3 regions of the Micromonospora sp. WMMC264 genome follow, and region 1 is predicted to be linked to each of the others. Evidence: riboswitches for the same ligand, from Rfam matches in the RefSeq annotation. Region 1 holds a riboswitch; each other region holds the start of a gene.
What was found. A riboswitch is a leader RNA that binds a small molecule or an ion and turns the genes downstream of it on or off. The one in region 1 is predicted to bind cobalamin.
Positions count from the first base shown of each region.

Region 1 (6,649 bases):
CACCGTACCGCCCGGGCGCGCGACGACGCCAGAGCAGCTGCCGGTACCCGGTGCGCCGCTGGTCACACCGTTCGCAGCCGCGGTTCAGGGAGCGGCGATGCTCGGCGGGGCGCCGGCGCCGAAGGACCAGCCCTCGACGCTGCCCGGCGCGGGGTTGTAGCCGGTCGCCCCCGACGTGCTGTAGGACCAGGAGCCACCGCTGGACGCGTGCCAGTACGACCAGTACGCGGTGGCCGGCGGGGTGTTGACGCACGGCTCGGTCGCGGCGGTGGGCTTGCCGTTGATCCGGCAGACGAAGGCCAGGCCCCAGCGGGCGGTGCCGGTGACGGTGAAGCCGGCGGCCTGAAGCGCGGCCAGGCCGGTGGCCGGATCGCCCGGCGCACAGGCGACCTGTACGCCGCCGCCGAGCGCGGCGAAGTCGACGACCACAGTGACTCCCGAGGTGCCGACGCAGGCGGCGGCGTGCGCCGACCGGGGCGCGGGTTCGACTGCGGTCAGCGCGACGCCGGCCACGACGGCGGCCAGCAGGCCGGCCATCCAGGTGCGGGCGGTGGGACGGTGACGGAACACGGGTCCTCCTGTGATCGGGTGAGCGGCGAGGCGGTTCACGGGCAGGCGAGCACCGGTGCGCCGGGGTCGGCGCCGGCGGCGGACAGACGGGCGTACCCGACCCCGGTGAGACCGAGGACGGCCTGGGCGGTGGCCCGGGGCGCGGTGGCCGGGTCGAAGCCGCCACCGTCGAAGTCGACAGCGCCCCGGTCGGCGGGCGCCCCGGCGCAGCCGACCTGGAGTCCGGCGAGGAACGCCCGGGACCGCGCCCAGGCCGGCAGCCGGTGACCGTCGCGCAGGGCCTGCGCGGCGAGGCCGGTGCTGTTGGCGTTCGGTGTGCCGGCCGCGTTGGCGAAGCCGCCGTCGGCACGCTGAACGGACACCAGCCAGCGCAGCCCGGCGGCGGCGTCGGCCGGACGGTCCGCGGCGCGCAGCGCCTGCGTCACGAGCGCGGTGGCGTCCACGTCGGACGTGCAGACCGGTTGGGCGGGCAGCAGCGGGTAGCCGCCGTCCGGGCATCGGGTGCCGGCCAGCCAGGCGGCCGCCGCCGGTGGCGCCCCGGCCGCGGTACGGTCCAGCGCCAGCAGCGCGAAGGACTGGCTGAACGCGTTGCTGTAGTCGCCGTACGCGGACCGGTCGCTGAACCGGCCGGCCGGCGTCTGCAGCGAACGCAGCCGGGCGATCAGGTCCACCCCGCCGACGTCGGCCGGGTCGCCGCCGCGCACCTGCACGGCGAGGGCGAGCTTGGCGGTCGCGCCCGCGTACGCCTCGGAGACGCCGTCGCCGAGGTAGCCGTCGCGGATGTCCGGCCGGGTGACCCAGGCCAGCGCGCCGGCGCCGTGGTCGTCGGCGACGCCGCCGGCGGCGAAGGCGAACACGGCGTCGAGGGTCAGCCCCTGGTCGGGGTAGGCGACACCGTCGAAGACCGCCTCGAAGCGTTCGCCGTCGACGAGTTGCCGGGCGAGCCAGCCGGCGGCGGCCTCCGGGCGGGTGAGGGCGGCGCGATCGGGGGCGGCGACGGCCGGTGTGGTGAGGGTGAGGGCGGCGAGTACGCCGCAGAGGAGCGCGAGCAGGCGGTGCCGGCTTCGGCGGACGACCATCGGAAGCGCCTTTCCGGCCCGGCGGTCGTCGAAAGCCCGGACGACCGCAGTACGCGGGGGCGTCCGGGACTCCGACCCGTGGGCCACGACGGGTGGGGAGCGGTTGCACGCGTACGACGGGTATTCGGGCTCGCCGCCGCAGAGTTCTCTGGGCGGCCTACCGTTGCGGGCCAGCGCCGGATTTCGACCGGTCTTCCCCCGCACGTACACGCGGTGGTTGAGTTGTCGCGACAGTCTGCTGTGGCCGGTGCGCCGATGTCAATGCGCCAGGAACCGGCCACGTGCCGTGACGGCCGGCGGAATCGGCGGTTTCACACCCCGACGTCGAGAGGCCGTCGTCCCGGCGCGTCCGCGTGGAGCACGCCGGTGAAGGACGCCCGGTGAGGACCGGGCGTCCCTCACCGTGTGGTCACTGCCGGCGGGACCGGGAGCCGGTCAACGGCGGAACGGACCGGTGACGCAGTAGGTGATGCCGCCGGACGACGAGCCGGTCGTGCCGCGTTGCGAGGAGAAGTACAGCCGGTCCCCCGCCGGGGTGAACGCCGGCCCGGTGATCTCCGAACCGCTCTGTCCGGTGATCCGCAGGAAGACCGAGATCTTGTCGTCCGGCGTGATCATGCAGATCTCCATGTTGCCGCCGTCCTCGGCGACGTAGAGGTCACCTGCAGTGGACCCGGTGATGTTGTCGACGCCGGTCAGCGGAGGGGCGCCCGGACTGACCAGGTTGTCGTCGTAGGCGAGCTCGTACGTGCCGGCGGCCAGGTTGACCTGCCACACGCGGTTGTCGCCCTTCGTGGTGAACCAGACGGTGTCGTCCGCGTAGTGACAGCCCTCGCCACCGTTGAACGTCTTCGCGCCGGACACCTGCTGCCGGGTCGGGGTGGGCGAGCCGTCCGGGTCGGGCACCGTGGCCCAGGTGAACGTGCCGGAGGTGGCCGTACCGGCGCGGAGGACCTGAAGTGTTCCGGCGGACAGGTCACCCCAGGTGGCCGGCACGAACCGGTAGAACTTGCCGTCGGTCTCGTCCTCGGTCAGGTAGACCACGCGGCGGACCGGGTCGGCCGCGGCCGCCTCGTGCTTGAACCGGCCCATCGCGGGACGCGCCACCGCGGTCCCGCCGAGAGGGTACGTCTCGAAGACACGTCCCAGGGACACCTCCTCGCAGGAGAGCCAGGTGTTCCACGGCGTCTTCCCACCGGCGCAGTTGTTGTTGGTGCCGGAGAGGATCCGCGACGCCCCGACCACGGCGCCGCTGGAGTTGAAGACGAGTCGCGAGGCGCCGCCACCCGCACCGGCCGACACCTCGGAGTTCGACACGTAGATCCAGCCGGTGCCGTTCGGGAACACGGCGCCGCCGTCCGGGGCGTCGTGCCAGGTGTACGACGTCCCCGGCACCGTCCGCCGGGACCGCGCGACGATCGAGCTGGTGAACCCGGCCGGCAACTGGATGCCGTTGGCGTCGGCTGCCTGAAGCCCACCGTAGGGCCCCGCCGCGTTCTGTGCCGGGGCTCCGTACGCCGCCGACCACGCCGTGAACGGCAGGGCGACAGCGCCCGCACCGACAACAGTGGCCCGCAACATGGCTCGACGATCCATGGAACCTCCTCCGTAGGTTCCATGGATCCGACCGTGCGGAGCTTACGCACGCCGATCTGTTGGATGAACGTCGATGGACGGCTCGATGTGCGATGTCCCGCCCACGCCGACCCGGTCGAGGGGTCGTACGGGTAGGAGAGGCAGCGGCACCAACCAGCAGTGGGCGCGCGCGGCCGTCTGACCGGCCCTCCGGCCGCGACCTCCCCTCCCCCGGTCACCGGCGCAGGTGGCCGATGCCGTGCTGGTCGAGCCAGGCGACAGTCCGCGGTACGAACGTCGGCGCCCCCGAGCCGGCGCTGACGTCGGTGGCGACCAGCGGCACCTGGGCGGCGACCGGGAGCAGCGTGGACCGCCAGCAGGCCGGCGTGGCGCAGGCCGAGCGGTCGTCGACGCGCCAGGCGGCGGCCACGCTGCGGCCGTCCGGGTCAGCCGGGCGATATTCCAGCCACCGGCTCAGATCGTTGCCGCCGTCGATCCCGGCGGCGAGGACCAGGTTGAACGAGCCCTGGACGCGAAGCAGGCGGATCTGCTCCTGCACGCCGAAGGGCGGCAGACCGGCGCCGGCGCACTCGGATCCGCCGTCGCGCCAGCAGGTCCAGACCGCCGCGGGATCGGTGCCGCCGACCGCCGGGAAGTCGTAGGACGAGATGTCGAAGACCACTGCGTTGTCGTCGCCGAACACCTCCGCCGCCGCGCTCCAGAACGTGCGGGTGGCGGAGATGTCGCTCTGGCGTAGCGACACGACGGGTGTGATGCCGGCCCGGACGAGCCGGTCGACGTACCGGGCCGCCTCGTCGAGGTAGCCGACGCGGTTCTGCCGATCGGCAGGGCTGCCGGTGTAGGCGTAGCAGGCGTCGCTCAGCACGACCCGTACCGCGTTGACGCCGCGGGCCCGCAGCGCGCCTACCGACGCGTCGTCGACCGGGCCGTCCCAGTGGATCGGTCCCCATGCGCATTCGCCGGGCGCGGCCGACCGGATGATTCCACGGGGCCGGTACGGCCTCGGACTGGCTGCGACCGTGAGGATGCGGTTGCCGAACGCCTTCAGCGCAGGCGCGGCGCCGGGTGCCTGCGGCGGGAGCACCCGGACGCCGCGGACCTCGGCGGTGGCCTGGGCGCCGCTGCTGTCGTAGGCGGTGGCGGTGAGGCGGGTGCCGCTGTTCGGCGGCACGCCGCGCCAGTCGAACGCGTACGGCGCGGTGGTGTCCACGGCGAGCAGCCTGCCGCGCTCGCGGAACTCGACCCGCTCGATCCGTCGGCCGGGCGCCGCCGTGGCCTCGGCACGGATGGGGATGACGCCCGGCGCGGCGAAGAAGTCATTGGGCCGGGGCGAGGTGAGCGCCACCGACGGCCCGCCCGGCAGTGGGCTGGGCCGCGGGCTCCCCGAGGCCGGCGGCGGCGACGAGCCGGTCGGGTCGGCGCCGTCCCCGTCGCACGGCTGGCCGCTCAACACCCAGTCGGTCGGCTCGGGGTCGGCACCCTGGTAGTTGCCGCCGAACCGCACCGTCACCGAGGCGCCGGTCGGCAGCGTGGATCCCGCCGGCGGACGGAGCATGGTCATCGGATACATCTCGCCGCTGCCCAGCGTGTATCCGTCCGGCAGCCGGTCGAGGCCCATGGTGATCGTCTGACCGTTCGCCTGCCGGAACCGCAGCCACCAGTCGGTGACGGGAGCGCCCAGGTTGGTGACGGTGAGCTCGGCCCAGAAGCCGCTGGACCACTCCCGGGTGATGGTGTAGTCCACCGTGCACGCCGTCGCGGCGTAGGCCGGCCGCAGCGCCATCGTCATGGCCCCGCCGACGACGACCGCGGCTGCTGTAGCCAGCGCGAAGATCCTGCGTCGCATCATGCCCCCGTAACATCGACATACATCACTTCATGCAGCCTCGGCGCTCGGGGCACGGCCTGTCAAGGGCTGAACCGGGCCCGGGCCGGGCGGAACGGCGCGGCGTTCCGCCCGGCCGGCGGCTCAGCGTCCGCGCAGCTCGGCCGCGGCGGCGACCAGGTGCTGGAGGGACGCCTCGACCTCGGGATAGCCGCGCGTCTTGAGGCCGCAGTCGGGGTTCACCCACAGCCGCTCGGCCGGCACCGCGGCCACGGCCCGGCGCAGCGCGCCGACGACCTCGTCGTGGGACGGCACCCGGGGTGAGTGGATGTCCCAGACGCCGGGCCCCACACCCCGGCGGTATCCGATCGCGGCGAGGTCGTCGAGGACCTCCATCCGGGAGCGGGATGCCTCGATGCTCGTGACGTCGGCGTCGAGGGCGTCGATGGCCGTGATCACCTCCCCGAACTCCGAGTAGCACAGGTGGGTGTGGATCTGGGTGTCGTCGGCGACTCCGCAGGTGGCCAGGCGGAACGCCCCGACTGCCCAGTCCAGGTACGCCTTCTGGTCCGCCCTGCGCAGTGGCAGCGTCTCACGCAGCGCCGGCTCGTCGACCTGGATGACCCGGATACCGGCTGCCTCGAGATCACGGCACTCGTCGCGCAGGGCGAGCGCGACCTGGTCCGCGGTGTCTGCCAGTGGCTGGTCGCTGCGGACGAACGACCAGGCCAGGATCGTGACCGGGCCGGTGAGCATGCCCTTGACCGGCCGGTCGGTCAGCGACTGCGCGTAGGTGGACCAGTTGACGGTCATCGGCGCCCTGCGTGCCACGTCGCCGTAGATGACGGGCGGACGCACGCATCGGGAGCCGTAGGACTGGACCCAGCCGTGTTCGGTGGCGGCGAACCCGTCCAGCTGCTCGCCGAAGTACTGGACCATGTCGTTTCGTTCCGGCTCGCCGTGCACGAGCACGTCCAGGCCCAGCCGCTCCTGGAGCCGGACGACGTGCTCGACCTCGGCGCGCATCCGCTGCGTGTAGGCGGCGTCGTCGAGACGCCCGGCCCGGTGCTCGGCACGCGCGCGGCGCAGCTCGTCGGTCTGCGGGAACGATCCGATGGTCGTGGTCGGGAGGGGCGGCAGGTTCAGCCGGGCCTGCTGTGCCGCCGCACGCTCCGGGTCCGCGCCGCGCTGCCGATCCGTGGCGCGCAGCGCGGCGAGCCGACCGCGTACGGTGTCGTCGCGCCAGGCGGCAGGGGTGGGCGGCAGCGGCTCGGGCAGGGACGTGGTGCCGTTGCGCAGCGCGCGGCCGAGCCGGACGACCTCATCGACCTTCTGCCGGGCGAAGGCGAGCCGCTGACGCAGCGCCGGGTCGAGAGCGGTCTCGGCGGACAGGTCCTCCGGCACGTGCAGCAGCGAGCACGAGGTGGACACGGCGACGTGGTCGGCGAGGGCGGTGACGGCGGCACCGGCCGCCACGGCGGCCCGCAGGTCGGTACGCCAGACGTTGCGGCCGTCGACGAGGCCGGCCACGATCGTCTTGCCGCGCAGTGGTCCCGCACCGGCCAGCCGCCGCAGGTTG
Region 1 covers NZ_CP114907.1:1,528,023-1,534,671, reverse strand. The annotation lists gene O7542_RS06345 (hypothetical protein) at 85-537, opposite strand; gene O7542_RS06340 (peptidase) at 606-1,649, opposite strand; cobalamin riboswitch at 1,747-1,883, opposite strand; gene O7542_RS06335 (alkaline phosphatase PhoX) at 2,085-3,245, opposite strand; gene O7542_RS06330 (Ig-like domain-containing protein) at 3,460-5,094, opposite strand; gene metE (5-methyltetrahydropteroyltriglutamate--homocysteine S-methyltransferase) at 5,215-6,649, opposite strand, start outside.

Region 2 (12,370 bases), 410 kb from region 1:
CTGACGCTTGCTCGACTCCAGCTCGCCGAGATGGCGGCATCAGGAGGGCTCCGACCCCGCCACCTCGGCGAGCTGGTGAGGATCACGCTCCGGCGCCCGGGGCGGGGCGGCGGGCCGCTCGCGGTCCAGGTGCAGGCGCAGCAGCACCCAGCCCAGCGACACACCGCCGATGAACACGTACGCGGGCTGCGTGCCGAACGTGTCCCAGCAGGTGTGCAGCGTGACGGCGGCGGCGAAGGTGAGCAGGAACGCCGCCAGTCTCCGGCCGCCGGGCGCGGCGGCGAACGTGAACAACGCGGCGGCGGTCAGCCCGGTCCAGGCCAGGTGCGCGGCGGGCGCGGTGAGACCGCGAACCAGCAGCGTCCGCTCGACGGCGCCGAGGTTGCCCTCCGACCCGACGAACGCGGCGAACGCGTACCCCATGGTCTCCAGCGCGGCGAACCCGGCGCCGGAGGCCACGCCGATCACCAGGCCCTGCGCCGGTGACCGGTGCCGCCGCCACAGCAGCAGGATGCCGGCCGGCACGATCAGCTTCGCGGTCTCCTCGGCCAGGCCGACGAGCGCCATCGGCAGGACGCCGAGGCGGTGCAGCGTGCCGTACTCCAGCCAGCCGGCGGCGACCACGCCGACCACGCCGCCGAGAAGCGCGGCGACGCCGACGACGGAGCCGGGGACCGGGCGGCGGGCCGGCCGCCCCTGGGCGAAGGCCAGGAACGTGGCGGGCGCGACGCACGCGCCGAGCACGATCAGCGCCGGTACGAACGTGACGGTGCCGGTGCCGGACAGTGTCTCCAGCACCAGCAGGTGAAGCCCGACGCCGACGAGCAGGACCGCCACCCACGCCCAGCGGCGTCCGGTATTCCCCATACGCCGAGTATCGCGCCCGGCGGCGAGCGCCGGCATCGGGGGTAGGCACTGTGGACAGTGAGATCCATGCGACACGCCCGACACGACATCTGGTGTTGCCCAACCGCCCCCACCGCCATATATGGTGGTGCCGCAGCTGGTTCGGCCGAGCCCTCCGGGGCGGGGCCGAGGCAAGAGGGAACCCGGTGGAAATCCGGGACTGCCCCGCAGCGGTGAGTGGGAACGACAGCCGTCAACAGCACTGGGCCACCGGCCTGGGAAGCGACGGCCGGTAGGCGACCGGCGACCCCGGTCGGGCCCGCGAGTCCGAAGACCTGCCAGCGCGCCGTGCGCCTCCGCGTACGGCGGCCGGAGGTCGCGCGGGACGACCGACGCCAGCAGCCGGGCCGGCCGCGCCGTGCCCGTTGGCGTCTCCCGCCGTCTCCAGACGGTGACAGCGAGGAGAGGTCATGACTGTCGTGCAGGAAAGCCCGCCGGCCACCGGCGGCGGGTCCGAGGCCCGCCGGCCGGCGATGCGGGTACGCAAACGGGACGGCGACACCGAGCCGGTGGACGTCGGCAAGATCGTCCGGGCGGTCGAACGCTGGGTCGCCGACCTGGACGAGGTGGACCCGCTGCGGGTGGCCACCAAGACGATCAGCGGGCTCTACGACGGGGCGACCACCGCCGAGCTGGACCGGCTGTCGATCCAGACCGCGGCGGAGCTGATCGGCGAGGAGCCGCAGTACTCGAAGCTGGCGGCAAGGCTGCTGGCCGCGTACGTGGACAAGGAGGTCCGCGGTCAGGGCGTGGCGAGCTTCAGCCAGTCGATCGCGTACGCGCACGGGCTGGGGCTGATCGGCGACGAGACGGCCGCATTCGTCGCCCGGCACGCCCGCAAGCTCGACGACGCCGTGGACCCGGACGGCGACAGGCGGTTCGAGTACTTCGGACTGCGTACCGTGGCCGACCGCTACCTGCTGCGGCACCCGCAGTCGCGGCTGGTGGTGGAGACGCCGCAGTACTGGCTGCTACGGGTGGCCTGCGGGCTGTCCCGCACCCCGGGCGAGGCGGTCGGCTTCTACCGGCTGATGTCCAGCCTGGCCTATCTGCCCAGCTCCCCCACGCTGTTCAACTCCGGCACCCGGCACACCCAGATGTCGTCGTGCTTCCTGGTCGACTCGCCGCGCGACGAGCTGGACTCGATCTACGAGCGCTACCACCAGGTGGCGAAGCTGTCGAAGTTCTCCGGCGGCATCGGCATCGCCTGGTCGCGGGTGCGCGGCCGGGGCGCGCTGATCCGGGGCACGAACGGCCGGTCCAACGGCATCGTGCCGTTCCTCAAGACGCTCGACGCCGGGGTGGCCGCGGTCAACCAGGGTGGCCGGCGCAAGGGCGCGGCCTGCGTCTACCTGGAGCCGTGGCACCCGGACGTGGAGGAGTTCCTGGAGCTGCGGGACAACACCGGCGAGGAGTCCCGGCGTACGCACAACCTCAACCTGGCCAACTGGATCCCGGACGAGTTCATGCGCCGGGTCGAGGCCGACGGCGAGTGGTCGCTCGTCGATCCGTCGGACGCCCCGGAGCTGCCCGACCTGTACGGGGAGGCGTTCGACGCCGCGTACCGGGCGGCGGAGAAGAACGCGGTCCGCACGGTACGGGCCCGGGACCTGTACGGGCGGATGATGCGCACGCTCGCGCAGACCGGCAACGGCTGGATGACGTTCAAGGACGCCGCGAACCGGCTGTCCAACCAGACCGGTGAGCCGGGCAACGTGATCCACCTGTCCAACCTGTGCACCGAGATCCTGGAGGTGAACGACGACGCCGAGACGGCGGTGTGCAACCTCGGCTCGGTGAACCTCGGCGCCCACGTCACCGCCGACGGGGTGGACTGGGAGCGGCTGCGCGCCACGGTCCGCACCGCTGTGGTGTTCCTCGACCGGGTGATCGACATCAACTACTACCCGGCCGAGCAGGCGGCGGCGTCGAACCCGCGCTGGCGGCCGGTCGGGCTCGGCCTGATGGGGTTGCAGGACGCGTTCTTCACGCTGCGCCTGCCGTTCGACTCCCCCGAGGCGAAGGAGCTGTCCACCCGCGTGCAGGAGGAGATCCTGCTGACCGCGCTGGAGACCTCCGCCGGGCTGGCCGAGCGGTTCGGGCCGCATCCGGCGTACCCGCAGACCCGGGCCGCGAAGGGTGACCTGCACCCGGACCTGTGGGGCGCGGAGCCGGCGCAGGCCGGACGGTGGGCGGCGCTGCGTGAGCGGATCGCCGCAGGCGGGCTGCGCAACTCGCTGCTGGTGGCGATCGCACCGACCGCCACCATCGCCTCCATCGCCGGCTGCTACGAGTGCGTCGAACCGCAGGTGTCCAACCTGTTCAAGCGCGAGACGATGTCCGGGGAGTTCCTCCAGGTCAACACGTACCTGGTGCGGGAGCTGAAGGCCCGCGGACTGTGGACGCCGCAGGTCCGCGACCGGATCAAGCGGGCCGAGGGCTCGGTGCAGGACATCACCGAGCTGCCCGCGCCGGTGCGGGAGCTGTTCCGCACCGCCTGGGAGCTGCCGCAGCGGGCGCTGATCGACCTGGCCGCCGCGCGGGCGCCGTTCGTCGACCAGTCCCAGTCGCTCAACCTGTTCCTGAGCGCGCCGACCATCGGCAAGCTGTCCTCGATGTACCTGTACGCCTGGAAGGCCGGGCTGAAGACCACCTACTACCTGCGTTCCCGTCCCGCCACCCGCATCCAGCAGGCCACCGTCGCCCCGGTGCCCGCCCCGGTGCCCGCCCCGGTGCCCGGCGTGGTCTCCGCCGTGAGCGACGACGAGGCGCTGGCCTGTTCCCTGGAGAACCCCGAGAGCTGCGAGGCATGCCAGTGACCACCACCGCACCGACCCGGCACATGCTGCTCGACCCCGGCATGGACCTGACCCTGCGGCCGATGCGCTACCCGCGCTTCTTCGACCGGTTCAAGGACGCGATCAGGAACACCTGGACGGTCGAGGAGGTGGACCTGCACTCGGACCTCGCCGACCTGGCGAAGCTGTCCCCCGCCGAACGGCACCTGGTGTCGCGGCTGGTGGCGTTCTTCGCCACCGGCGACACGATCGTCGCCAACAACCTGGTGCTCAACCTCTACCAGCACGTCAACTCGCCCGAGGGCCGGCTCTACCTGTCCCGGCAGCTGTTCGAGGAGGCGGTGCACGTCCAGTTCTACCTGAACCTGCTCGACACGTACGTGCCGGACGAGAAGGAACGGTTCGCCGCGTTCGCCGCGGTGGAGAACATCCCGTCGATCGCCCGCAAGGCCGAGTTCTGCTTCCGGTGGATCGACTCGATCTTCGAGCTGCGGGAGCTGCGGACCCGCGACGACCGGCGGGCGTTCCTGCTCAACCTGATCTGCTTCGCCGCGTGCATCGAGGGCCTGTTCTTCTACGGCGCGTTCGCCTACGTCTACTTCCTGCGGTCCCGGGGCCTGCTCAACGGGCTGGCCTCCGGCACCAACTGGGTGTTCCGGGACGAGTCGATGCACATGGCGTTCGCGTTCGACGTGGTGGAGACCGTACGCGCCGAGGAACCGGACCTGTTCGACGCCGAGATGGAGAAGCAGGTGAAGGAGATGCTGGCCGAGGCGGTGGAGTGCGAGGTGAGCTTCGCCGCGGACCTGCTGGGCCAGGGCGTGCCGGGGATGTCGCTGGCCGACATGCGCGAGTACCTCCAGCACGTGGCCGACCGGCGCCTGGCGGTGCTCGGCATCGCCCCGATGTACGGCAGCGCCAACCCGTTCGCGTTCATGGAGTTGCAGGACGTGCAGGAGCTGTCCAACTTCTTCGAGCGGCGGGTGTCGGCGTACCAGGTCGGCGTGACCGGCAGCGTCACGTTCGACGACGACTTCTGACCGCCGCCCCCGCCCCGGCCGTCACGGCCGGGGCGGGGCCGGGCTCTCGCCGGGCAGCGCCGCCGCCCGCACCCGCCCGATCAACGCCACCACGGCGAGCGCCAGCACGGCCACCACCACGAACGCGGTACGCAGGTCCAGCGCGCCGGCGAGCAGGCCGATCACCGGCGCCGCGAGCAGCGCGCCCGGCCACTGGCCCATCGCCACCACGGAGACGCCCTCGCCGGACGTGAGGCCCGGCTGCTCACCGGCGAAGCCGAGCACCGTCGGGGTCACGCACGCCAGGCCGAACCCGAGCAGTCCGAACCCGGCCATCACCGCCGCCGGATGGGGGTACGCCACCGGCAGCGCCACGCCGGCTGTCGCGACCAGCGCGGACAGCCGGACGAAGCGGATCCGCCCGACCCGGCCGGCCAGCCGGTCGCCGAACAGCCGGGCGACGGTCGCGGCCAGCGAGAGACAGGTGTACGTGGCCGCGGCGAGCACCGCCGTGGCGCCGGCCACCTCGGTCGCGTACAGCGCGCTCCACTGGGCGCCGGCCATCTCGATGAACGAGGCGAGGAAGGCGATCACCGCGAGCAGCAGCAGTTGCGGGGTGAACCGGTCACGCAGCCGGCGCCGCGCCTCGCCGTCCTTGGTCTCCTGGCGGGGCGTGTCGGGCAGCCAGCGGTGCGTGCCGATCAGCAGCGCGCCCAGCAGGACACTGGTGACGGCCATCTGCACCGACGGCGACATCCCGATCGCCGCGGCCCCGGTGCCGCAGAGGCCGCCGACCAGCATGCCGATGCTGAAGCCCGCGTGGAACGTGGACAGGATGGGCCGCCCGTACCGCTTCTGCACCTCGACCGACTGGGCGTTCATCGGCGTGGCCAGCAGGTTCGCCGCGAAGCCCCAGACCGCGAGCCCGCCGACCAGCGCCACCACAGTGGTGGACGCGGCCAGCAGCGGCGCGTTGAGCAGGATCAGCGCGGCCCCGGCCAGCGCCAGCCGGCGGGTGTTGATGCGGCTGATCAGCACCGCCACCACGACCAGGGAGACCAGCTCCCCCGCGTTCGTGGCGATGTTCGCCAGGCCCCAGCCGGTGTTGCCGACCCCTACCGCGTCCCGCACCTCCGGCACGCGGGCCGACCACCCGCCGATGGCCAGGCCCATGATGACGAAGAGCAGCGCCACCGACCAGCGGGCCCGTACGGCCGAGCGGGGCACCGGCGGCGCGGGCTGCTCCGTCGTGTGCTGGTTCGTCGAGGTGTCCGTCATGGTCGTCGTACCTCTCTGGGATCGGTCCGTCGGAACTCCTACCCGATCGCGTGGTCGAGGAAGCACGCACCGTCAGGAAGGCGTACCCGTTCCGGTGTGGTGCCGGGGTCGGTGACGAGCGCCGAGACCACCGCGACGTAGTCGTCGATCAGCCCGCGTACCAGGTCGTCGCCGAAGACACCCCGGTTGCGGATCACCACGCCGCCGGCCCGGTCGTCGTCCACCACGACGATCGGTGAACCCCGCTTGACCCAGACGGGCAGACACTCGGGCGGCACGTCGGCGGCGACCACCGGCGGCGGGGTGCCGGGCGCGGCCCGGGCGGTGATGTCGACCGGCTCCACCCGCAGATCCGGGCAGTGCAGCACCGGCGACGCCGACGCGGCGGACTGGAACCAGGCGTCGAACAGGTGGTTGTCCGGCCAGGGGCGGATCGCCGCGAAGCCGGGACGGACCGCCCGGGCCAGCCGGTGGTACGCGGTGGCGTGCGCGACGGCCCCGGCCAGCGAGGCGTGCGCGACGTCGACCACAGCGCTCATCGGCGCGTCCGGCGCGACGTCGACCGGCAGGTAGACGTTGTTGGTGAACTGCCCGACGAGCTGCCGGGACAGCGGGCTCTCCCGGCCCAGCGTGGTGGTGCCCAGCACCACCCGGGACCGGCCGGCCCGCCGCGACAGCAGCACCAGGTACGCGGCGAGCAGCAGCACGTACGGGCTGGTGCGGGCCAGCCGTGCGGCCGGACGCAGCCGCGCGGTGATCTCGGGCGGGAACGCGAAGCGGGTGGCCACCTCGGCGCTGAGCGCGACGTCCGGCGCCGGCGGCGACGCCGGGAAGAGCTGGTACGGCTCCACCGGCCGCAGCCGGTCCCGCCAGTACGCGGCCCGGGCGGCGGCGTCGACGCCGTTGCCGGACTGCTCCGCCTCCTGGAGCGCGGCGAGCGCGGCCGGGTCCACGCCCAGCGGCGGCTGCGGGTCGGCCGCGCCGAGCCGGGCCGCGTACGCGTGGCACAGGTCCTCCACCACGACGCGGCACGACCAGCCGTCGGAGACCATGTGGAAGAAGCAGAGCGCGAGCACGTGCTCGGTCGCGGAGAGCCGGACCAGCGCGGCCCGCCACAGCGGCGCCCGGCCGGGGTCGAACGCGTCGTTGCGGTGCGCGTACGCGATCTGCTCGACGCGGGCCTGCTGCTCGGCCGGCGGCAGTCCGGACAGGTCGACGTACTCCAGCGGCGACTCCACGTGCGGCAGGATCCGCACCTCGGGCTGCACGCCGATGCGGTCGAACCGCATCCGCAGCGCGTCGTGCCGGTCCACCACGTCCTGCATCGCCTGCCGCAGCACGTCGACCCGCAGCGTGCCGCGCAACCGGCGGAACTCCACCACCACGAGCCGTGAGGCGCCGGGACGGGCCGGGTCGAGCGCGGTCATGAACTCCCACATCATCTGCTGGCCGGGGGCCAGCGGGTACGTCGTCGGCACTGCCACTCCCCCCGTCAGGCCGCCACCGGCGGCGCGGCCACCGGCGCGACCGGCCGGTGGTCCGTCTCGTCCGGCTGGTAGTCCGCCTCGTCCGGCGCGCGGAAGCCGGTGAAGAGCAGGTCGGGACGGCCGAGCCGCAGCGAGGTGACGAACGCGGCCCCGTCGAAGAGCGTCTCGATCGCCGCGCAGGCCGCCGACTCGGCCACCGCACGCGGTCCCCGGTCGCCGCCGAGCCGGCCGGGCGTCTTCGCGGCGATCACGGCGGCCGCGACGGCCGGCACCGCGAGCAGGCTGCGTCCCCCGCTGCGCCGGGCGGTCAGCAGCCCGGCCAGCGCGGTCACGGCGAGCGTGCTGGCGGTGTTGAGCACGAACCGGCGCCGGTGCGGGTGGGCCAGGCAGAGCCACTGCTCGGAGCGCCCGTACGTGGTGAACCGGTAGGCGACCGCGCGGAAGGTGTCGGCGACGCCGGTGTCGTGCGTGACCACGCCGTCCGGGTCGGTGAGCAGCACGTAGCCGGCGTCGGTGAGGAGCAGCCCGAGGTGCAGGTCCTCCCCGCCCAGCGGCATCGGGGAGTCCTCCGGGAACCCGCCGACCGCCTCGAAGACGGCGCGCTTGACGGCCATGTTCGCGCCGGCGCCCCAGGACACGCGCTCGTAGTGCAGCGGCCGGGTCAGGTCGCCGAGCAGCAGGTAGGAGCGGCGCATCACGCGGAAGAACGCGCTGTCGCCGGGCTCGACGATCACCGGGCCGGTGACGCCGGCGACCTCCTCGCCGGAGGCGCGCAGCCGGGCCGCGTACCGGGTGATCAGGTCGGCCGGCACCCGGCAGTCGGAGTCGGTGAACAGCACCAGGTCGTGGCGGGCGTGCCGGACGCCCAGGTTCCGTTTGGCCCCGACGTGCCGGGGCCCGCGCACGTAGCGGGCGCCGTACTCGGCGCAGGCCGCCCGGTGGGCGGCGGCCGCGGCGGGCGCCGAGTCGTCGACGACCACCACCTCCACCGGCTCGGGGCAGTTCGGGGCGGCGTCGCGCAGACTGCGGAGCTGGCGGCGCATCTCCGCCACCCGGTCCTTGACCGGGATGACCACGGAGACGCCGCGCGTGACGGCGCGGGGTTCGGTCGGTTCGCCCACGGGCGATGCGGATCGGCTCATGCCCCGAGGTTCGACCACCGGGGTACAGCGCCGATACACAGCGCCGGCCGTTGCGGCCATCGCGCATGTACCGCTGATGTATCGATGGCCATCAAGGTCGAAGGCATGACGACCTCCATCCCCATCGACCGGCGGCTCGCCGTGGACGGCGGCCGGCCGGTCCGCCCGCCGGACCGCCCATGGCCACGCTGGCCGACCCCCGCGCCGGATGCCGCCGCCAACCTGTCCGCGGTGCTGACCGGCGGCCGGTGGGCGATCAGCAGCCCGTCCGTCGGCGACACCGTCCTGTTCGAGCGACGTTTCGCCGCCGACTTCGCCCGCTACGTCGGCACCCGCCACTGCGTGCCGGTCGACCACGGGTCCAGTGCCCTGGTGGTGGCCCTGGAGTCACTCGGCCTCGGCTACGGCGAGACGGTGCTCGTACCGGCGCTGACCTGGACCGCCTCCGCGACCGCCGCGCTGCGCGCCGGCCTGGTCCCGGTGCTCGTCGACGTCGACCGGGACACCGGCTGCGTCGGGCCGGACGACCTCGACCTGTCCGTGGACCCGCGGGCCGTGGTCGCCGTGCACTGGGCCTCCAACATGGCCGACGTGCCGGCGCTCGACGCGGTCACCCGGCCGCGCGGCATCTCCGTCGTGGAGGACTGCGCGCAGGCCCACGGCGCCACCTGGCAGGGCCGCCAGGCCGGCTCGCTCGGCCGGCTCGGCTGCTTCAGCTTCCAGCACGGCAAGGTCCTCACCTGCGGTGAGGGCGGGGCCGTGGTCACCGACGACGACACGCTCGCGCCGGTGCTCGAGGAGCTGCGGGCCGATTCGCGCCGCTACCGGGGCGACCGGACGCCGGCCGGCGAACTGGACTTGGAGGAGAGCGCCGGTGTGCAGGGCGCCAACTTCTGCCTGAGCGAGTTCTCCGCCGCCGTGGCCTGCGCGCAACTGGCCGTCCTGGACGGCCAGCACGACGTGCGCAATCACAACTACCGGCTGCTCGGCGAGCTGCTGGACGGTGTCGACGGCGTACGGCTGCTGCAACCGGCGCCGGGGCAGACCCGCATCTCGATCTACGAGGGCACGATCGTCTTCGACGAGCTGCCGGCCGGCCTGGACAACGCCGCCGTGGCCGCCGCGCTCACCGCCGAGCTGGGCCGGCGGTTCTACTGCACCGACGAGCCGCTGCACCGCAGCCGCCTGCTGCAGCCGTGGACGAAGCCGCTGCTCGCGCCGCTGGCCGAACGCTTCGCGGCGATCCACCGGGAGCGCACGTACCCCAACACCGAGTGGCTCGCCGCACACACCGTCCAGACACACCACAGCACCTTCCTCGGCACCGAACAGGACATGGAGGACATCGCCGCCGCCGTCACCAAGGTGCTCACCCGCTGAACCGCGCCGTCCCGGCGCACCCAGAGAAGGAGTCTTCCCGTGACCGTCACCCAACGCGAGACCTCGCACGCCCCGTCCCCCGAAACGGACGCACCCGTCGGCGTGTGGCTCAACGGCGCCCGCGGTTCGGTCGCCACCACGGCGATCACCGGTCTGCTGGCGCTGCGCGCCGGCATGGCCGACTCGACCGGCTGCGTCACCGACACCGGCATGCTGCGCGACGCGCCGCTGGTGAGCTGGACCGACCTGGTGGTCGGCGGGCACGACATCGTCGACACGCCGCTGGAGAAGAAGGCCGAGTCGCTCGTCGACTCCGGTGTCATCCCGGCGCCGGTGCTGGCCGCCGTGCGGGGCAGCCTGCCCGAGGTCGAGCAGAACCTGCGCACCGGCTACGACGCGCGTACCGAGACCGGACCGCTGGCCGAGGTGGTCGACCGGCTGGCCGGCGACATCGAGGAGTTCCGCGCCCGCCACGGGCTGTCCCGGGTCGTCGTCATCAACGTGTCCTCGACCGAGCCGCCGGCCGACCACCGGCCCGAGCACGACGACCTGGACGCGCTGACCCGCGCCCTGGCCGACCCGGACGACAAGGCGCTGCCGGCCAGCTCGGTGGTCGCGTACGCGGCGTTCCGGGCCGGCTGCGGCTTCGTCGACTTCACCCCGTCCACCGGCGCCCGGCTGCCCGCGCTGGAGATGCTGGCGCAGCGGGAGCGGGTGCCGTTCGCCGGCTCCGACGGCAAGACCGGGGAGACGCTGCTGCGTACCGCCCTGGCGCCGATGTTCACCAGCCGCGCCCTGCACGTGCTCTCCTGGGCCGGGGTGAACCTGCTCGGCGGCGGTGACGGCGCGACGCTGGAGGACCCGCGCAACGCCCGCAGCAAGCTCAGCTCGAAGTCGGGCGTGCTGCCCGCGCTGCTCGGTGAGGACGTCACCGCCCCGCTGCACATCGACAACGTGCCGGACCTCGGCGACCACAAGACCGCCTGGGACCACGTCTCGTTCGAGGGCTTCCTCGGCGTCCGGATGTCCATGCAGCTCACCTGGAGCGGGGTGGACTCCACGCTGGCCGCCCCGCTGGTGCTCGACCTGGCCCGGCTGACCGCCGCGGCGCACCGCGCCGGGCACGTCGGCCCGATCGAGGAGCTGGGGTTCTTCTTCAAGGACCCGATCGGCACCGACGAACACGCGCTGGCCGAGCAGGCGCAGGCGCTCGCCAGCTGGGCCAACGGGCTGGACGGCCGCGGCGACAGCTGACCTTCGTACCGGCCGCCGGCGCGGCGACTCCCGCGCCGGCGGCCCCGCCCCACGTATCCGCATCGAGGAGCCTCCCATGTCCCCACACGTCCCGAACGCGCCGGACCGGCCGAGCACGGATCCGGTGTGGACGCCGATCCTGACCGGTCTGCACGCGACCGCGCTGGACTGTCTCCAGACGAGCTTCGCTCTGCTCGCCGACTACGCGAACGGGTCCGGCAGCCATCTCGCCCTCGGCGCCCGGTACGGGTTCCGCACCCGGGATCAGGACGCTCTGATCTCCGTCGAGGCGACCTCGGACGACCGGGCCGCCGAAGCGGTCGACCTGCTGGGCCTGCGCGTCGAGGGCCGGTGGATGCAGCTCGACGGCCCGCAGGTCCGCCGGCTGTGCGCGCCCGGCCAGCCGCTCTACGTCACCGCCGACGCGTACGACCTGCCGTGGTGTCCCTACCACGGGCACGAGCACATGCGGCACAGCTTCCTCGCCACCGAGGCCGGGCCGGATCAGGTCACAGTGGTCGACGCTTACCACAACGACACCGCCTGGGGCCCCGCGCGGCCCGGCGTGTGGCGGCTGCCCACCGCCGCGTTCGACGCGGCGCTGGCCGGCGGCGCGCACACGCTGGCGGTGACGGCGCACCCGGCGCCGGCGATCGACGTGCCCGCCATGCTCGCCGGCAACGCCGCCCGGGCTCGCCGGGCCCGCCCGGAGATCGCCCGCTACCTGGACCGCACCGGCGCCGCCCTGGACACGGTGGCCGGGCTGCACCGCTTCGTGCTCGACGTCTGGCTGCTGGCGCGCGCCCGCGACCTGCACGAACGCTGGCTCGCGGCGGTCGCGCCGGAGGCCGCCGCCGCGCTGGCCGGGCAGGCCGCGCGCTGGCAGCAGCTCGCCACGCGCAGCTACGTGGCGCTGCGACGGGCCCAGGCGGGCCGGCCGGCCGCGCCGGAACTGGCGGACGCGCTCGGCGAGCTGATCTCCGACCACCTCGACGCGCTGGAGGCGATCGCCGAACCGGCCGCCACGCCCGGCCACGACGCCGTGCGGCCCGCGCCGGACCCGGCAGGTGGAGAGGGCGTACGCGCCGCGGTGCTCGGCGCGCTCG
Region 2 covers NZ_CP114907.1:1,931,454-1,943,823, reverse strand. The annotation lists gene O7542_RS07910 (LysE family translocator) at 1-4, shown strand, start outside; gene O7542_RS07905 (PrsW family glutamic-type intramembrane protease) at 40-867, opposite strand; cobalamin riboswitch at 988-1,204, shown strand; gene O7542_RS07900 (ribonucleoside-diphosphate reductase subunit alpha) at 1,380-3,725, shown strand; gene O7542_RS07895 (ribonucleotide-diphosphate reductase subunit beta) at 3,716-4,744, shown strand; gene O7542_RS07890 (MFS transporter) at 4,766-6,001, opposite strand; gene O7542_RS07885 (condensation domain-containing protein) at 6,040-7,479, opposite strand; gene O7542_RS07880 (glycosyltransferase) at 7,494-8,630, opposite strand; gene O7542_RS07875 (DegT/DnrJ/EryC1/StrS family aminotransferase) at 8,736-10,010, shown strand; gene O7542_RS07870 (inositol-3-phosphate synthase) at 10,050-11,264, shown strand; gene O7542_RS07865 (acyl carrier protein) at 11,341-12,370, shown strand, end outside.
Region 2: it holds a riboswitch for cobalamin, as region 1 does, so the genes downstream of both, O7542_RS07900 (ribonucleoside-diphosphate reductase subunit alpha) here and O7542_RS06340 (peptidase) in region 1, are expected to answer to the same signal.

Region 3 (12,370 bases), 420 kb from region 1:
GCGGGCGAACCGCCCGGCGCCCACGCCGAGAGCCAGGTCCACGGTGAGCTGCACCGCGACGAACAGCGCGCCGAGCAGCACCAGCTGTGCCGCCACCGGGCCCGCGTCGGGCCGGACGAACTGCGGCAGGAACGCCACGCTGAACAGGATCATCTTCGGGTTGAGCAGGTTCGTGAGCAGCCCGCGCCGGAACGCCCGCCCGGCGCCGCCGCCGTCCGCCCCGTCCGCCGCGACGCCGGGCCGGCCCGTGCCGCGCAGCGCCCGCAGGCCCAGCACGATCAGGTACGCCGCACCGGCCCACCGGATCGCGGTGAACAGCACCGGGGACGCGGCGATCACGGTGGCGAGTCCGGCCACCACGGCGGCGACGTGCACCGCCTCCCCGGCCGCGACCCCGAGCGCCGCCACCGCCCCGGCCCGCGCGCCGTACCGGGTGGCGTTGGCGAGCACGAACATCATGTCCGGCCCGGAGGTGAGCATGAGCACCACGATCGCGGCCAGGTATCCCGCGAGCGTGGCCGCCGACAGTCCGAGCACGCCTCAGCCCTCCTCGGCGCCGTCGAGCAGCGCCCGGCGCAGCGCCAGCCGGTGTTCGCGCCGGATCTGCGCCTCCCGGTAGCGCCGCCGGTCACCGTCGGTGCCGGGCAGCAGCGGCGGCACCGGCCGGGGCTGGCCCTCGTCGTCCACGGCCACCATCACCAGGTGCGCGGTCGCCACGTCCACCGGCGGCACCGCGCGGTCCCAGCGGTCCGCGCTGACCTTCACGGCCACCTCCATCGAGCTGCGGCCGGCCCAGGTGATCCGGGCGTCCACGTGCACCACGTCACCGACGCGGACAGCGCGCAGGAAGGCCGTCTCGTCGATGGCGGCGGTGACGGCCGGTCCGTCGGAGTGGCGGGCGGCGACCACCCCGGCGACCGAGTCGATCAGGTTGAGGATCCGGCCGCCGTGCACCGTGCCCATCAGGTTGGTGTGGTGCTGGTCCATGATCTGCGACAGGGTCAGGTGCGACGCCGACGGTGGTCGGCCGGTGAGGGTGATGGCATCGGTCACGGTGCGGTTCCGTCCTCGCAGAAGCGGACCGCCGACCGGACGGGGGAGTTGCACGTCGAGGCACGCCGACGGCTCCCGCCCGGCGTGTCACCCGCCCGACCCACCCGCGAGGTCGACGGCAGCGCGCACCGGTGGTACGCGCGACGCGGGCAGGTCTTCGGACTCGCGGGCCCGACCGGGGTCGCCGGTCGCCTACCGGCCGTCGCTTCCCAGGCCGGTGGCCCAGTGCTGTTGACGGCTGTCGTTCCCACTCACCGCTGCGGGGCAGTCCCGGACTTCCACCGGGTTCCCTCTTACGACACCCGGCCGTCGCCGACCGGGTGAACCAGCGCTCCCGGCAGCCTAACCCAGCCCCGACCCGCCCTCGCCGCGACCCGCGTTCCGCCCTTCGGCGCACTGCCCCCGGCCGTCCCACAGGCGCGCAGGCTCCGGCACACCCGGTGCCGCCCCGCATGCGCCGTCCGCATGGCGGGACGTCTCTCCCGCTCATCAGGAAGCCGGGCGGACCCGCGTCAGCGGGCGACGGGTCAGGAGGCGCGGCGGCGTCGAAGCAGTAGCGCGGTCACGCCGGCTGCCGCCACCGCGGCGACCGCTCCGCCGACCAGGATTCCCACCGGCAGACCGCCGTCGTCGGCGCCCGTCGAGGCGTCGGCACTCGCCGGAGACGCGTCCGCGCCTGCCGCAGCGCCCGCCGAGACGTCCGCGGAGGCGGCCGGCGAGGGAGTGGCCGGTGACGGGGCGGCCGCCGGGGGAGCGGCCGGGTCGGCGACGGTGAAGCGGTACGAGCCCTGGACCGGGTGGCCGTCGCGCGAGACCACGCGGTAGGCGACGGTGTAGGTGCCGTTGGCCAGCGGCTCCTCGATCGTCACCGTGCCCGTCGCGCCGTCCACGGCGGGCGCGCTCGCGGGCACCTGACGGTCGGTGGAGTCGCGCAGCGTGATGGTGGTGAAGGCCGGGTTGAGCCGTTGCAGGAACCGCAGCGTCACCTGCGTCGGCGCGGTGGTGAGCCGGGCGTCGCGGGCCGGCGTGGCCTCCTGCAGCGAGTTGTGCGCCGCCGCGGGCGTGGCCGGGACCAGCAGCAGCGCCGCGGTGAACAGCGCGGCGAGGAGTGCGGAGACGGTACGGGTACGCATGACGCGCCTTCCTGGTCGTGGTCAGCGTCGTGGTCAGCCGAGCAGTTGCTGGCCGATCCAGCCGCCCTCGGGGCAGCCGGGCGGTACGGCGAACACGGCGGAGCCGATCGGGGTGGTCCACTCGTTGAGCAGGTCCCGTTCGGCCAGCCGCCGCTGGATGGGCAGGAACTGCCGGGCGATGTCGGCCTGGTACGCGGCGAAGACGAGCCCGCTGTCCGCGTGTCCCTCGGCGGTCGGCGCGCCGTCGTAGTTGTAGGGCCGGCGCAGGATCTTCTGCCGGTCGTCGGTGACGCGGGCCCGGGTCAGGTGCGAGAAGTCCGGGATCACGGTGAGCCCGTCCGGTCCGAGCGCGGCGAAGTCGGGCTCGTCGTGCTCCGCCTCGCCGGTCAGCGGCGCGCCGGTGTCGAGGCGCCGGCCCACCGCGAGTTCCCGGTCGGCGCGGCCGAGCAGGTCCCACGTCTCCAGGTTCATGCTGATCCGGCGCACCACCAGGGTGGTGGAGTCGCGCAGCCAGTCCGGCCCGTCGGTCACCCAGACGGCGGTGTCCGCCGACACGCCGGGCTTCGGGTTGGCGGTGCCGTCGAGCTGGCCGAACAGGTTGCGCTGGGTGCGTCCGGGCTCGGCGCCGGCGGCCCGGCGGAAGCCCTGCTGCACCCAGCGGACGGTGGCGAACGGGCGGCTGTCCTTGGTCAGGACCCGTTGGGCGTGCGCGACGGTGAGCGGGTCGTCGGCGCAGATCTGCAGCAGCAGGTCGCCGCCGGACCAGCGGGGCTGCAACCGGTCGATCCGGAACGCCGGCAGGTCGGCCACCGACGTGGGGCGGCGGTCGTCGAGCCCGGCGGCGGCGTAGAGCCCGGGGCCGAAGCCGAACGTGACTGTCAGCCGGGCCGGCAGCAGGCCCAGTTCCGGCTCGGTGTCGGCCAGCGCCGGGCGACCCTGGGTGAGCCGGGCGGCGTCGTCGGAGAGCAGTCGCAGCATCCGCCCGAGCGCGGCCCGGTCCGTGTCCGGGCGCAGCGTGTACGCGACGAACGCGGCGTGCGCCTGGGGCTCGGTGGTGACACCGGACTGGCGCGCGCCGTGGAACGGCTCGACAGCGCTGCCGACCTGGGCCACCGGGACGGCGTCGTCGGGGCGTACCCCGTGGGAACGGAGGGCGGCGAGGGCACCCGCGCCGGCCAGCGCGCCCCCGGCGGCCGCCGCGCCGCCGGTGAGCAGGCCGCGCCGGCTGACCCGGCGCGCGGGCGCGCCGGTTCCGGTCATGACGCGGGGCTCGCGCCGTGTCCGGGCGCGTACGTCTCCTGGGCGCCGGTGAACGGCTTGGCCACCGCGGTGAACGTCTGGGTGCGCCCGTCGGCGAAGGTGAGCGTGACGTCGAGCTGGTCGCCGGGGCGCACCGGGCGGGTCAGGTCCATCAGCATGAGATGGTCGCCACCGGGCTCCAGCGCGGCCTGGGCTCCGGCGGCGACCACGACGCCGCCCTGCTTCTGCCGCATCGCCATCTTCCCGTCGGTCATGGCCATCTCGTGGATCTCGGCCCGGGACACGTCGGTGGTCACCCCGGTGATCGTGACGTCGGCGTCGCCGTCGTTGACGAGCGTGGCGAACGCGGCGGTCATGCCCTTGTCGGCGGCCTTCACCCACGGGTCGCGGATCGTCAGCACGCCCGCTGCCGCGCTCGCCGGGGGCGAGGCGGGCGCCGACGCCGACGGCGCGGTTGTGGGCGTGGCGTCGGCGGAGCCGCAGGCGGCGACGGACGCGGCCAGGACGGCGGCGCCGATCAGGGCCGCCGTGCGTGGGAAGCGTCGGCTGGTGGTGCTGGGCATGCGGTCGTCCCCTCGAAGATCCGGTGTTCGTACCGTTGGTCGGGGCGGCGCCGCGGATAGTTCCGGCCCGGGGAGTCGGTCGCGTCACATGCACCCGGGCTCACCGCGACCGGGGACCGGGGAGCGCCCGGAAGGCATAATGGTTCCGGGTGTCACGTGGCGCGCCGGGCGCGGCCGTGGCCGGAGAGGGCGCCCGGACGAGGGAGGCGGACGGTGACGGCGACGACCGGGGCGACCCGCAACACCCGGCAGCGCGCCGAGGTGCTGGCGCTGCTGCGGGAGCTGGACGGCTTCCACAGCGCGCAGCAGTTGCACCAGATGCTCGTGCAGCGGCAGGCGAAGGTGGGTCTGACCACCGTCTACCGGACGTTGCAGCTGCTCGTCGACAACGGCGAGATCGACTCGGCGCGGCTGCCCGGCGGCGAGCACCTCTACCGGCGGTGCAGCCAGAGCCGCCATCACCACCACCTGGTCTGCCGCCGCTGCGGCCGTGCGGTGGAGGTGGCCGGCCCGGCCGTGGAGCGGTGGGCCGACCAGGTCGCCGCGCAGCACGGTTTCACCGACGTCGGGCACACCCTGGAGATCTTCGGCACCTGCGACCGCTGCGCCGCCTGAGCCACCGCCGCGGGCGGGCGGTGACCCGCCCGCGCCGGGCCGCCGGTCAGCAGTTGCGCAGCGCCGGTGACTGGTTCAGCAACTGGCCGCGGCTGGAGGTGAACCGGCGGTACGCCTCGGAGCCGGCCGCGCCGGGGCGGAAGGCTGCCACCCGGTGGCAGTTCTGGAACGCCAGCGTGATCCCGAAGTGCCGCTCCAGCCCGGCGCGGATCGCGTCGCTGGCCATCGCGCGCAGCAGTTGCCCGCGCTCGGCGTCGCCGGGCGGCGGCACGACGTTGTCGGCGAACTCGGCGTCGGTCGCGGCGAGGTCGGCGGCGACCCGGCTGACCGTCTCCCAGGCGTACGGCAGGGAGTCGCGGACACAGGCGACGAACGCCTCCTCGTCGACGGGACCGGTCTCGGCGGCGTGCAGCAGGGCGGGCGGAACGGTGAGCGACATGGGTCCTCCGGCAGCTCTAACGAACACGGTTTCCATTACCATCTGAGCACACCATGTCGCCGGACGACCGTCAAGGACCGGCGCACGCGAAACGGCGGACGGACCCGAAGGCCCGTCCGCCGTGTGACGTCGCGGAACGTGTCAGCGCAGGTGCGCCTCGATCGCCTCGATGACCCGGGGCCGCAGCTCGGCGGCGCGGATCACCGCGTCGACCGAGCCGACCTCGACCGCCCGCTGGATGCTGTGCACCCGGTCGAACTCGGCGGCCACCTCGCCCAGCTTCTCCGCCCGCACCGACCCGCGCAGCTCGTCCAGCTCCGCGCTGAGCGTGGCCCGCTCGGTACCGGTGGCGGACGCCACCCGGCCCTCCAGCTCGCGTACCCGGGAATCGGCCGCGGTGCGGGCGGCGACCTCACCGGCGAACACCACGGCGGCGGCCGGCGCGCCACCGAGCACCGAGGCGAACGACCCCTCGATCGCCAGCACCGTCATGTCCGGGTTGAGCGCCTTGGAGAAGACCACGAACGCGCCGCCGTGATAGCGCGAGATCACGCAGAACACGATCGGGCCGCGGAAGTTGACGATCGCCCGGCCGATCTCCGCGCCGTACTCCAACTGGAGCTTGCGCATCGACTCGGGTGAGCCGTCGAAGCCGGACAGGTTCGCCAGCACGACCAGCGGCCGGTTGCCGCTGGCCGCGTTGATCGCCCGCGCGGCCTTCTTCGAGGAGCGCGGGAACAGCGTGCCCGCGGTGTAGGTGTCCGGGCCGTCGGTGGGCGGGAAGCCGTGCCGGGGCACCGACCGCGACTCGATGCCGAGCAGGCACACCGGGATGCCGCCCAGGTGCACGTCCTGCACCACAGCGGTCTCCGCGTCGGCCATGCCCGCCCACCGCTCCAGCACCGGATGGTCCTGGTCGGCGAGGGCCCGCATGACGGTACGGATGTCGAACGGCTTCTTGCGGTCCGGGTTCGCGGTGGCGGAGAAGATCTCGCCCACCGTGGCGAAGTCGCTGCCGGCCACCGCGTGCGGGTAGCCGCAGATGTCCCGGTCCACCGGGTCCATGGTGACGGCCCGGCGCGGCGCGTGCTCGCCCGGCACGACGTACGTGTGGTCGTAGTGCGCCATCAGCACGTCCCGCGCGCCCGGCAGGTCCGGCGCCCAGTACTGCGCCTGCCCGTTCGGGCCCATCACCCGGTCGTAGCCGCCGATGCCGAAGTTGTCCTCGGCGGACACGCCGCCGGAGAAGTCCAGCGACTGCTTGCCGGTGAGCACCATCGCCGAGTCGGGCGTCATGACCAGCACGCCCTTGGTGTGCATGAGCATCGTCGCCTCGGCGTTCCAGTACGGCTGGGCGCCGACGTTGATGCCCGCGACCACGATGTTGATCTCGCCGCCGTCCTGGGTGAACTCGACGATCCGCTTCAGCGCCGCGGCCACCCAGTCCATGTTCTCGGTGCCGGAGGTCATCGAGATCCGGGCGCCGGCGCTCAGCGCGTACCACTCCAGCGGCACGCCCATCCGCTGCGCCAGGTCCAGCGCGGCGATCACCCGCCGGCACTCCGGCTCGGACAGCGCGCCCAGCGACTTGGTCGGATCGCCGAGCAGCACCACCCGGGTCACGCCCTGCGGGTGGCGGGGCGTCGGCGTGGTGACCACGCCGGCCACGATCGCCGCGCTGTTGCGGCCCTTGGGCCGGTCCACCGGCACCAGCTGGTGGTCCGCGTCCAGGTCGTGCTCGACGAAGTCGCCCAGCAGCCCGGTCAGCTCGTACGGGTAGACGGTGTTGCGGCTGGCCGCCCGCAGCACCTTCAGCCGGTACTCGTCCAGCGGCTCGACCGGCTCGCTCGGCGGCTCACCCACGTCGAGCCGGGCGTGCCCGGTGACGTCGAAGGTGATCCGCACGCCGACCTTGGTCAGCTCGCCGGTACGGCGGTCGCGCTGGCGCGCGATGAACAGGATCTCCTCCAGCTCCGCGCCCACCGTGGTGGGGCGTACCCGGCCGGCGATCAGCTCCATCTCCTCGCGGGTCAGCTCGCTGGGCGGCCACACGTAGATGACGATCCGGTTGGTCGGGAACCGCGACTTCGACGGCCGCCGCGACTGCGCCCGGCGAATCGAGTCGATGCAGGCCGCCACCGTGTCCTCGGTGGTGGGCAGCGACACCAGGCGGCCGTCCTGCTCCCGCAGCCCGGTCAGGTCGCGTACCTGCGCGAACGCGACCAGCCGCTGGTCGGACGGGTTCTGCCGGGCCACCGCCTGGAACAGGTAGACCTCCTCGTCCAGCGACGGCAGGCGGGTCAGGTCGAACTCGCGCAGCCGCTCCAGCTGCATCCGCTGCGCGATGTGCGGGTGCAGGCCGCGGATCAGGCGCTCCTCGGCCATCCCGTTTTCGCCGGGCCGGAACGTGAAGTGGTGGTGCATCACCGCGCCGCCGCGCCCGGCGACGGTGGTGGTGATCCGGCGTACCGCCGCCGGCAGCGGGTGCGCGTTCAGCACGTCGAGCAGCGCGGCGGCGGTGGCGTCGAAGTCCTCGGGCTGGTTCTCCCAGGACAGGTAGACGTCCGCGTCGACGGCGTCGCGGTCGCCGGCCACCTCGGCCAGTCCGCGCAGCGCGTCGCCGAGCGCGTCGAACCGCACCGCCGCCGACACGACGCTCGAACCGTCCCGCCCGGCCACCACGAACGTGCAGCCACCGGTGGCCCGGGTGGTGACCTCGGTGAGCGCCTTGTTGCCGTAGTAGCGGCGGGTCAGCACCTCCAGCATCGTCGCGTTGTCCAGGTCGTCGCGGACCAGGCGCTGGCCGAGCAGCCGGACCAGCGGCTCGGTGCTGCGTACCATCTCGGCGACCCGGTCGGCGCGGTCCGGCGCGTCCGGGTGCGTGTCGAGGTGCCGCAGGTGCGCGCGGACCCGCGCGTAGACCCGGGCCCGGTTGCGGCGCAGCAGCGGCTGGGCGAACCAGGCGAACACCACGCCCCGCGCCAGGTCGGCGACGACCGGGAAGCGGACCTGGGTGGCCGCGACGAGACGCTCCAGGGTGAGGCCGGCGGGCTCGCGCAGCGCCTCGTCCGGCGGCGGCTCGCGCAGCCACGAGCGCAGCAGCGCGGCGATCACCGTGGCGTCCGCGGCGGCCCGCTGCAGGGCCAGGAAGATCCGGAAGACCGCGGCCTCCAGCTCGGGGGAGCGGTCCAGCTCGGTGACACCGTAGTGGGCAAGCGCCTTGGCGAGGCGGGCCCGGAACGAGTCCGGGGAACCGGCCCGCTCGACGTCGAGGCTCTGCAGGTAGGTGTGGAAGTACTCGCGGGCGCTGTGCACGTGCCCGGCCGGCCCGTCGTCGCCGGGACGGTTGCGGCTCAGCTCGGCCAGGTCGGCGAAGACGCCGACCAGTTCCAGCTCCTCGGCCAGCGGCCGGTGCCCGGCCTCGGTGGCCGCCCGGCGCGCGTCCAGGTAGTCGTCGAGCACCCGGCGCTCGTCGTGCGGGTCGACGTCGTAGCCGAGCAGCAGCGCGCACAGGTCCTCCTGGCCGCGCTCGGCCCGGGACCGCGCCGGCACGTCCGCCGCAGGCGCCGGCAGGTCCAGCTCGACAGCGGGACCGGCCGGGCCGTCGGCGGCCTCGGCGCCTTCCTCGACGAGCGGCTCCAGACGCAGCAGCGGCGCACCCGCCTCCACCTGGGTGCCGACCTGAACCGACGACTCCTTGAGGCGGGCCCGGAACGGCGCGCGCAGCACCGTCTCCATCTTCATCGCCTCCAGCACCAGCACCGGCGCGCCGGCCTCGACCTCCGCGCCGACCGCAAGTGGCGTGGCGACCACGAGCGCCGGCATGGGGGAGCGCACCACGCCGCCCTCGTCGCGGCTGATCCGGTGCGTCACGCCGTCGACCTCGACCAGGTGCACCGGGCCGTGGGTGTCGGTGAGCAGGCGGAACCGGGCGCCGTTGACGGCGATCTGGCCGGTGTGCCGGTCGAAGCGGTCCAGCTCGACGTCGGCAGTGCGCACGTCGCCACCGGCCTCGACACCGACCCGGAACCGGTGCGCGCCGACCCGGGCCACCCGCATCCGGTAGGTCACGCCGCGCAGCTTCAGGTCCAGCGGCCGGCCGCTGCGGTGCTGCACCTGCGGGCGTCCACCCGCCGCTGTGGACAGCAACCGCTGCCGCTCGGCGGTCTCGTCCTCCTCGTAGGCCTCGATCGCGGCGGCGGCGAGCGCGACGGCGGAGTGCCGGTGCGCGACCAGGCGGCCCTCTCCGCGTACCCGGTCGATCCAGCCGGTGTCCGCGCTGGCGTCGATCACCTCGGGCTGGTCGAGCAGGTCGAGCACGAAGCTCTTGTTCGTCGCGCCGCCGGCGATGACCACTGTGGTGTTCGCCATCGCCCGGCGCAGGCGGCCCAGCGCCTCGTCCCGGTCCCGGCCGTACGCGATGATCTTGGCGATCATGGAGTCGAAGTCGGCCGGGATGGTGTCGCCCTCGCTGACGCCGGTGTCGACCCGGATGCCCGGCCCGGCGGGCAGGTCCAGCCGGGTGATCCGGCCGGGGGAGGGCGCGAAGTCGCGGTCCGGGTCCTCGGCGTTGAGCCGCGCCTCGATCGCGTGCCCGCGCTCGACCGGCGGCTCGCCGGTGAGCCGGCCGCCACCGGCCACGTGCAACTGCGCCTTGACCAGGTCGAACCCGGTGGTCGCCTCGGTGATCGGGTGCTCGACCTGAAGGCGCGTGTTGACCTCCAGGAAGGCGAACAGCCGGTCGCCCGGGTGGTAGAGGAACTCGACAGTGGCCGCGCCCCGGTAGCCGACCGCCACCGCCAGGCGCTCCGCCGAGGCCTTCAGCTCCGCCGCCTGCTCCGGGGCGAGCACCGGCGACGCGGACTCCTCGATCACCTTCTGGTTGCGCCGCTGCACCGAGCAGTCCCGTACCCCGAGCGCCCACGCGGTGCCCTGGCCGTCGGCGATCACCTGCACCTCGACGTGCCGGGCGCCGGTGACCAGGCGCTCCAGGAACACCACGCCGCTGCCGAACGCCCGCGCCGCCTCCTGGCTGGTGCGCTCGTAGGCGTCGGCCAGTTCGGCGTCGCTGCGGATCACCCGGATGCCGCGCCCGCCGCCACCCGCCGTGGCCTTCAGCATCAGCGGGTAGCCGATGTCGGCCGCCGCGCGCAGCGCGTCCTCCAGGCTCTCCACCGCGCCGCGGCTCCACGGCGCGACCGGCACGCCGACCTCCTCGGCGATCAGCTTCGCGCCGATCTTGTCGCCGAGCTTGCGCATGGCGTCCGGGCTCGGCCCGACGAACGTCACGCCGATCTTCTCGCACAACTCGGCGAACGCCGGGTCCTCGGCCACGAAACCCCAGCCGACCCAGGCGGCGTCCGCGCCGGTCTCCACCAGCGCGCGTTCCAGCGCCTTCAGGTCCAGGTACGGGCGGGCGGACGCGGGGCCCAGGTCGTAGGCGACGTCCGCCTCGCGGACGAAGGTGGCGGTACGGTCGACGTCGGTGTACAGCGCGACGGTCTCGATCCGGCTGCCGGTCTCCGCGGCCAGTTCCCGGACCGCGTGGATGAGCCGCATCGCGGACTCACCACGGTTGACGATGGCGACACGGGTGAACACGTGACCGTCCCCTTCGATAGAACCACGGTGGCGCGCCGGGTGGCGACGATGCCCCCGGCTTGCCTCACCCTTCCGCCTGCGCGCGTACGGCGCCATGTCGTAACGGCCGAAGCCTGAGCGGGAGCCGTTGTAGGAACCGAACAAAACTTTTTAGCCAGCCACTCACTACCCGCCGGTACGCGCTACGGCGCCGGACCCGTGCGGGTCCGGCGCCGTGACGTGCGTGCGGGGCTCAGCCCGGAATGTCCCGGGGGTCGCGCTCGCGGGGGTACGTGTTCTTCTCGCCGATGGTGCCGTCCTGCTTCTTGATCACGTGCTCGGTGCCGCGCTCGACCGCCATCTCCCGGCCGGCCGCCTCCGCCTCCGCCTTGGTGTCGTGGCGGCTGCTCGCGCGCTCGTTGCCCTCCGGCCGGTTCTTCCACTGCCCGTCCTGCTGGTAGGTGTCGATGTCGCCCTTCGCCATGCCGTCAGCTCCCTCGATCGCGTGTCCGATGACAAATGTCTGCCCATGCGAGGGGAGTGCTAATCCTGGCGGCCCGGATCCGTGCCTCACGCCGTGGCGTGCAGGCCCTGCCAGGCGCCGTAGCCGCCGAGCAGATCGGACACGTCGGCGTGACCGGCGTTGCGCAGCAGGCTGGCGGCGACCGAGGAGCGGTAGCCGCCGGCGCAGTGCACGACGATCGGGCGCCCCACGGGCACCTCGCCGAGGCGGTGGGTCAGCTCGGCCAGCGGGATGTGCCGGGAACCGTCCACCGCGCCCTGCTCCCGCTCAGCGGCGTTGCGGACGTCCAGCACCACCGGCGCGTCCGGGCCGTCGAGGGCCGCGCGCAGCTCGGTGGCGGTGACCCGGCTGGCCCGGGTCATCTCGGCGGTCATCTCCAGGAAAGCGCTCTCGGGCTTGCGGAGGTAGCCGATCACCCGGTCGAAGCCGATGCGGGCGAGGCGGACGACGATCTCCTCCTCCCGGTCCTGCGGGGTCACCACGAGCACCGGTCGGTCGGGTGCGACGACGCTGCCGGCGGTCTCGGCGAACCTGCCGTCGGCCGGGACGTTGAGCGCGCCGCGCAGGTGCCCGGCGGCGTACTCCTGCGGGTCGCGGGCGTCGACCACGACGGCGCCGTCGGCTCGGGCGGCCAGGAACTCGGCCGGGGTGAGTGGGCGGGCCGGCCGGGCGTGGTCGAACAGCTCCCGCGCCTTGCGGTTGAGCACCGCGTCGAAGGCGAAGTAGCCGGGCGCGGCCGGCTGCCCGCCGGTGACCAGGGCGAGGAAGCGCTCCTCGCTCATCGGCGCGCAGGCGTAGTTGGTGCGGCGCTGCTCGCCGATGGTGGACTGCCGCTCGGTGGACAGGTTCTTGCCGCAGGCCGAGCCGGCGCCGTGGGCGGGAAAGACGCGTACCTCGTCGGGCAGGCCCATCAGCTTGTGCTGGACGCTGTCGTAGAGCATGCGGCCGAGTTCCTCGGCGGTCACGCCGAGCGAGGCGAGCAGGTCGGGGCGGCCGACGTCGCCGATGAACAGCGCGTCGCCGGTCAGCACGCCGTACGGGACCGCGTCGTCGGCGCGCTCGTAGACCAGGATGCTGATCGACTCGGGTGTGTGGCCCGGGGTCTCCATGATCTCCAGGGTCACGTCGCCGAGGCTGATCCGTTCGCCGTCGGTGAGCTTGCGGCTCGGGTACTCGGTCTCGGCCCGGTGCCCGTAGCCGATCC
Region 3 covers NZ_CP114907.1:1,943,910-1,956,279, forward strand. The annotation lists gene O7542_RS07910 (LysE family translocator) at 1-537, opposite strand, end outside; gene O7542_RS07915 (acyl-CoA thioesterase) at 541-1,053, opposite strand; cobalamin riboswitch at 1,184-1,385, opposite strand; gene O7542_RS07920 (copper resistance CopC family protein) at 1,581-2,186, opposite strand; gene O7542_RS07925 (Dyp-type peroxidase) at 2,220-3,446, opposite strand; gene O7542_RS07930 (copper chaperone PCu(A)C) at 3,443-4,009, opposite strand; gene O7542_RS07935 (transcriptional repressor) at 4,223-4,624, shown strand; gene O7542_RS07940 (SCO5389 family protein) at 4,671-5,063, opposite strand; gene O7542_RS07945 (carboxyl transferase domain-containing protein) at 5,205-10,664, opposite strand; gene O7542_RS07950 (DUF2188 domain-containing protein) at 10,897-11,127, opposite strand; gene O7542_RS07955 (MBL fold metallo-hydrolase) at 11,214-12,370, opposite strand, start outside.
Region 3: it holds a riboswitch for cobalamin, as region 1 does, so the genes downstream of both, O7542_RS07915 (acyl-CoA thioesterase) here and O7542_RS06340 (peptidase) in region 1, are expected to answer to the same signal.